Chlorobaculum tepidum TLS: one gene and its partner. Each later gene encodes a partner of the first gene's protein in a complex. Links are inferred from orthologs where the notes say so. Each region holds a gene or a part of one and is shown in the gene's direction. Other genes may lie near its edges. The genes, in order: hisF and hisH.

What was found.
Region 2: the proteins of hisF (region 1) and hisH are in contact, whole or in part, in a crystal structure (PDB 6RU0), measured with the Thermotoga maritima proteins. The link is inferred for Chlorobaculum tepidum TLS from one-to-one orthologs. Residues at the interface, in WP_004080486.1 of Thermotoga maritima: Met1, Leu2, Ala3, Arg5, Ser40, Glu41, Asp45, Glu46, Ala70, Glu71, Ile73, Asp74, Ile75, Pro76, Phe77, Asp98, Lys99, Ser122, Gln123, Glu161, Thr195, Leu196, Asn247, Arg249, Glu251; in WP_004080484.1 of Thermotoga maritima: Asn15, Arg18, Arg22, Arg117, Leu118, Pro119, His120, Met121, Gly122, Trp123, Asn124, Asn134, Gly135, Tyr136, Tyr138, Val140, Tyr158, Glu180, Lys181, Ser182, Ser183, Lys184, Ile185.

What each region holds. Positions count from the first base shown.
Region 1 is NC_002932.3:1,419,124-1,422,250, forward strand. Bases 275-3,080 are described here. They hold hisF (imidazole glycerol phosphate synthase subunit HisF), read left to right. Parts: upstream 275-1,202; coding sequence 1,203-1,958; downstream 1,959-3,080. Other genes in these bases: AYT24_RS06845 (NAD(P)/FAD-dependent oxidoreductase), read right to left, coding at 275-719; AYT24_RS06850 (hypothetical protein), read right to left, coding at 753-1,073; AYT24_RS06860 (VanZ family protein), read right to left, coding at 2,075-2,479; tatA (twin-arginine translocase TatA/TatE family subunit), read right to left, coding at 2,604-2,816. In the rest of the region: more of AYT24_RS06845, read right to left, coding at 1-274; AYT24_RS06870 (DUF4136 domain-containing protein), read left to right, coding at 3,118-3,127.
Region 2 is NC_002932.3:490,568-493,696, forward strand. Bases 294-3,101 are described here. They hold hisH (imidazole glycerol phosphate synthase subunit HisH), read left to right. Parts: upstream 294-1,298; coding sequence 1,299-1,904; downstream 1,905-3,101. Other genes in these bases: AYT24_RS02290 (sulfide/dihydroorotate dehydrogenase-like FAD/NAD-binding protein), read right to left, coding at 294-1,102; hisA (1-(5-phosphoribosyl)-5-[(5-phosphoribosylamino)methylideneamino]imidazole-4-carboxamide isomerase), read left to right, coding at 1,926-2,708; scpB (SMC-Scp complex subunit ScpB), read left to right, coding at 2,747-3,101. In the rest of the region: gltA (NADPH-dependent glutamate synthase), read right to left, coding at 1-135; more of AYT24_RS02290, read right to left, coding at 257-293; more of scpB, read left to right, coding at 3,102-3,129. UniProt on the Escherichia coli protein: IGPS catalyzes the conversion of PRFAR and glutamine to IGP, AICAR and glutamate. The HisH subunit catalyzes the hydrolysis of glutamine to glutamate and ammonia as part of the synthesis of IGP and AICAR.

The sequences.
Region 1 (3,127 bases):
AAGTGCACGCGCGTCAACACGCCATTTGACTCCTCGATGCTCGCCACTTCAGTTTCGAGATACACGTCGATCGTGCCGTTCGCCCTGGCCCGCTCCACCTCGTGCGCGGTCTTGCCATGACCCTGAAACTCGTGGCCGCGGTGCACCAGCGTCACTGAAGCGGCGTTCTTTATCAGTCCCACCGTCCAGTCGAGCGCCGAATCGCCGCCACCCACGATTACTACGCGCTTGCCCTTGAAATCCTCGACAGATTTAACCGCGTAGTAAACCGAGCTTCCGGTAAGGTGGTCGATGTTGCCGAGCTGCGGCAGCTTGCGCGGCTCGAACGCACCGAGACCGGCAGCAATAAGCACGGCGCGTGAGCGATAAACGTTACCCGTGTTGGTTCGGGTTTCGAAGGTGCCGTCGTCGAGTTTGGTGTATTTCGTGACCGTCTCGTTCAGCACAACATCGGGATTGTACCGTTCGGCCTGCGCCCAGAGACTCTCGACCAGATCGATGGCCGGAACTTCCGGAAAGCCGGCCACGTCGTAGATATGTTTTTCAGGATAGAGCGCCGCAAGCTGCCCGCCGAGCTGTGGCATGCTCTCAATGATACGGCAGGAGATGTTGTTCATGCCGCACTGGAAAGCTGCGAAGATGCCTGTTGGACCACCGCCGATGATGGTGAGATCCCTCATATCGTGGTGGTCGGTCGCTGGATTGTGAATATCTAACATTATGAATGCCTTGATGGGGTTTGCCCTGACGCTTTAGCTGTCAGACTTTTTCAGGTAGATCATGCCCTCCGGATCAACCATGCCATAGAGAATGGCGACAAGCCGATCCTGGTCGTCAAATTCGTGTATTTCAACATGCACAGCCTCCTGCTTGGAGACCTGTTTGCCTGCATCGTTCTTGAAGTAGAAGACCGCCCTAACGCCGCCATGCGGAGTTTCGCCGATGAACAGATAGGTGCCGTCACTCTGTTCGTCGAGAGCGCAACCGGGCTGGCTGGACTCGATGGGACAGCTTGCGCACTGGGAATAGAACCCCTCTTCGGATTCTGCAAAATCGCAAACAGGAAATTTCATGACGGTTTCTCTTTTTCTGTTGGCTGCTTTGAATGCGGCTCAATATAAGAAGACTTTGATATATTGCGGCAGATTCAAAGTCATCCGATGTACCGGGCCGCTGTCCGGCCAACCAACAGTATCGCGCACATGTTAGCCAAACGCATCATACCCTGCCTTGACGTCCGCGACGGACGGGTGGTTAAAGGCATCAACTTCGAAGGCCTCAGGGATGCCGGTTCGATTCTCGAACAGGCCCGCTTTTATAACAATGAAATGGCCGACGAGCTGGTCTTTCTCGACATCTCCGCGTCGCTGGAATCAAGAAGGACAACCCTCGAAGAGGTACTGAAAGTTTCAGGCGAGGTGTTCATTCCGCTCACGGTCGGCGGCGGTATCAGCTCGGTCGAGCGGGCGCACGACGCGTTCCTGCACGGCGCGGACAAGGTGTCGGTCAACACCGCCGCCGTCAGCGAGCCGGAGTTGATCTCGCGCATCGCCGAAAAGTTCGGCTCGCAGGCGGTGGTGGTGGCGATTGATGTGAAAAAGGTCGATGGGCGGTACATCGTTCATACTCATTCGGGCAAAAAGCCGACGGAGTACGAAGCGGTTGAATGGGCACACAAGGTGCAGGAACTCGGCGCGGGCGAGATTCTCCTGACCAGCATGGATCGCGACGGCACGCAGGAGGGCTACGACAACGAAATTCTCAAAATGATCTCGACCACCGTACACATTCCGGTGATCGCCTCCGGCGGCGCAGGCAACCTCGAACATCTCTACCGGGGATTTACGGATGGCCACGCCGACGCTGCGCTCGCGGCCTCGATCTTCCACTTCCGCACCTACTCGATCCGGCAGGCCAAGGAGTACCTGCGCGAACGGGGAATCACGGTCAGGCTCTGAACCTCCGCATACGTAGCGATCGGCCCGGTCGCGACTCCCGGCTTATGAGACAGCTTCTCTTGCGTGGCGCAACATGCGGGAAAACGCTATTTCGGCATGACGTCCATTACGCCATTTCAGTGGTCAGAAAGTCGTAGAGTGAGGCGGGTCAGAAGCACGGGAACGAAGCACAATGCAATACCGGCGCAGTCGGCAAGAAAATCCGACACATCGGAGCTGCGCCACGGGAGAAAAGACTGAATCCATTCAATGAAAATCCCGAAACCCAAAAGAAAAAGCAGCTTTGGCAGGAGTGATTTCAGGCCCGGAAACGATATTTCCGTGAGCATGGTCAATGCAAAAAATGCCGCTGCGTGAAGAACCTTGTCACCGTAATCCATCCTTGGTGGCAGAATCGGGTGATGTATTGTCGCTTCATACAGGGTAAAACCGATCGCAAGAGCAAGTAAAATCCGGGCGATAGAGACGATCCACAAACGGTTGTATTCTCTCGTAATCTTTTCGGATGGAGTAAGAAGCATACTGATTTTTTTCTTGTTGCCGTACAGCGCTCCGGCACATGGCGTACTTTCGTCCTCAAATAGTGTAACGAAAATACAGCTTCATCCAGTAACGAAAAAATCCCGACGAGCAAGCCGTTACGGATCAGGACTTCTTCTCTGAACTTCCGGCCTGCTTGACCGTATCTGAAACGCCATCGACCGCTTTGTGAAACTCCGACTCGATATCGGCCTGCGCTTTCTTGAACTCCTTGATGCCCTTGCCAAGACCTCTGGCCAGTTCCGGAATTTTCTGGCCGCCAAACAGGATCAGTATAACCACTAAAATAAGTAACAACTCAGGCCCACCAACATCCATGACAACTACTCCGTTTTGATTTGATAAAAAAAAGACAAATTCCTTCCCTCTTCACCGTCGCAAAGCGCTAAAAGGCTTTGGTAATCCGGCCTGAAACCGGCAGTTAAAGCTCGTTGAAACGAGCCCCCGTTCTTTATCGCTAAGATAGTACTTATTCTTTCATTTGACACCACTTTTTTTCCCCCTTTTGTGGATTTTATCGAGCCAAAAGTGCGTTGAAGGTTTTTTTCGGATGTTGACGTCAAAAAAACTGCGACGAGACAACACTATTCAGCTAAACGATGAACAGGCGAGGTAAACCATGAGAACAC
Region 2 (3,129 bases), 930 kb from region 1 along the record:
CTGCTGTGCCTGTTCCGGGGTTAGGCCAAGGTTGACCTCCTTGAAGTTACCGACGCGCTCCACTGGATCCTGAGCGGGCATCTTCTGACGGGGAATGGCCATACGTTCCTTGGTGGTGATAGTACGAGCGTCCATGATTACGATTGCTGGTTTAGCGGTGAAACGGATTTTCGTGACAGTCCTGCCCGCCGGAGGTCGCTCGAAACGGCTCCGGAAGGTAGACAGCTTCTATGAAAAATGTTAGGTTGTGCAGGAATCAAGCTTGCCTGGTCAGATTGCATTCGTGAGCGAAGGTATCGTTAGCCTCCTTCTCTTCGTGCTGGTAAATCCTGTTCCTGTCGGCAAGGTTCTTGAAATCGACCTGGTGCGCATCGAACTCCGGGCCGTCGATGCAGCCGAACTTGATCTCGCCGCCGACCGTGACGCGGCAGCCGCCGCACATCCCGGTGCCGTCAATCATGATGGGATTGAGGCTGACCACGGTCTTGATGCCGTACGGACGGGTGACGTCAGCCACAGCCTTCATCATCGGAATCGGGCCGATGGCGAGTACAAAGTCGATCTTTTTGCCCGAGTCGATCAGCTCCTGGAGCTTCTGCGTCACGAAGCCGTGGAAGCCGTACGAGCCATCGTCAGTGGTGATGTAGGCTTCATCGCTGACCGCCTTCATCTCATCTTCGAGGATCACGAGATCCTTCGAACGCGCGCCGTTGATGGTGATGACGTAGTTGCCTGCTTCTTTCAGTGCTGCCGCCGTCGGGTAGGCGATAGCGGTGCCCACGCCGCCGCCGATACTGATTGCCGTACCGAAATTCTCAATGTGCGAGGGCGTTCCCAGCGGGCCGACCACATCGGCGATCGAGTCGCCTGCCTCCTTGCAGTTCAACTCACGTGTCGATTTGCCCACACCCTGCGCGATGATGGTGATGGTGCCCTTTTCGGGATCCGAATCAGCGATGGTCAGAGGAATGCGCTCGCCGTTTTGGTCGATCCTGATGATGACGAACTGGCCGGCTTTTCGCTTTTTTGCGATCATCGGAGCCTCGATTTCGAATTTTTTAATATTTTCGGCTAAAAAAATAGCGGAAACAATCCTGTACATTGTTCTTGCGATTACTCGTGATATGTGGATTGGAATGACTTTCAGCAGGGAAGCAAGGAACAAAAGTGAAAGCCACAGAAGAGGGTATAATACGGCGAGAACTTCTTAAAAAAAAGACGTGTTGCCCCTTTTTCGAGGTTTGAACCGCTTTTTTCTCCATCCGGAGGCCATCAGCAACGTTTTAATCTTTAAGTTCATGGTATTTATTGCCGACTATGGCGCCGGAAACCTCAGGTCGGTGCACAAGGCTTTCGATTATCTCGGTATCGAGGCAGTCGTCAGCGACAAGGCATCCGAGATGAGCCGTTACGATAAAGTGCTTATTCCCGGTGTCGGCGCGTTTGGCCCGGCGATGGAAGCGCTGAACCGCCAGGGATTCGACGAGGCGATCCGGGAGCATATCGACAAAGGCCGCAGTGTGCTCGGTATCTGCCTTGGCATGCAGCTCTTTCTTTCAGAAAGCGAGGAGATGGGAGCGTATAAGGGCCTTGACATCGTGCCTGGCAAGGTGCTCCGTTTTACCAGCAGTACCGACAAGATTCCGCAGATTGGCTGGAACTCTGTTGATTATTGCAAGGACTCGGTCCTTTTCCGCAATGTTCCAGATCAGTCGTATTTCTACTTCGTGCACTCTTACTATTGTGCTCCCGACGAGCCGGAAAGCGTGGCCGCGACCACCTTTTTCGCCGGGAAAAAATTTTGTTCGGCCATTGAGAAAAATGGTATTTTCGCGGTACAGTTTCACCCTGAAAAAAGCTCCGAAGCAGGTTTGCAGGTGCTGAAAAATTTTGCAGAATTTTAAGTCCTTGAGGTTATAAACGTTATGCTGATTATACCGGCTATAGATATTAAAGAAGGAAAGTGCGTCAGGCTGACCCGCGGGGACTTCGCTCAGAAGAAAATCTATCTTGACAATCCGTGCGACATGGCGGTCATCTGGCGGAAGCAGAACGCCAAGATGATCCATGTGGTCGATCTCGACGCAGCCCTGACTGGTGAGACGGTCAACTTCGAGAGGATTCGCGAGATCGTCAATGTGCTCGATATTCCGATCCAGGTCGGCGGTGGCATCCGCTCTGTCGAGGCGGTTGAAAAGTACCTTGACATTGGCGTCAGCCGTGTGGTTATTGGCTCTGCGGCGGTTACCAATCCCGGCCTCATCGCCGATCTCCTGAAGAAATATCGTCCTTCGCAGATCGTCGTCGGCATCGATGCCGAGCACGGCGTGCCCAAAATCAAGGGGTGGACCGAGAGCAGCAATATGCAGGATTACGAGCTTGCTGGCGAAATGAAGAAGCTCGGCGTCGAGCGCATCATTTACACCGACATCACCCGTGACGGCATGTTGCAGGGGGTCGGCTACGAAACCACCAAACGCTTTGCCGAGAAGGCGGGCATGAAGGTGACCGCGTCTGGTGGCGCGACCACTTCCGATGACCTGCACAAGCTCCGCTCGCTCGAAAAGTACGGCGTCGATTCGGTCATTATCGGCAAGGCGCTTTACGAGTGCAATTTTCCGTGCCAGGAGCTGTGGTACGCCTACGAGCAGGGGCTTGGCATCGACGGCGAATTTTCCACGGCCCGCAAGAAGGAGTGCTGCTCCTGACGGCGGCCGCATCGCGCTTGCAACCATCGACAGTCACCGTGCAGGAACAACGCCAACAACTTCTCCGGTCGCTTGAAGCCCTGATCTTCTCCTCGGAAGAGCCGGTCAACCTTCAGACGCTCAGTCAGATTACCGCCCATAAGTTCACACCGAGCGAACTCCAGGAGGCGGTCGATGAACTCAACCGCGATTACGAGGCGACCGGCAGAACCTTTCGCATTCACGCCATCGCTGGCGGTTACCGTTTTCTCACCGAACCGGAATTCGCCGACCTCGTCCGCCAGCTGCTCGCGCCGGTGATCCAGCGGCGTCTTTCCCGATCCATGCTCGAAGTGCTCGCCGTGGTGGCCTGGCACCAGCCCGTCACCAAGGGCGAAATCCAGCAGATCAGGGGTGCGAGTCCCGACTACTCCATCGATCG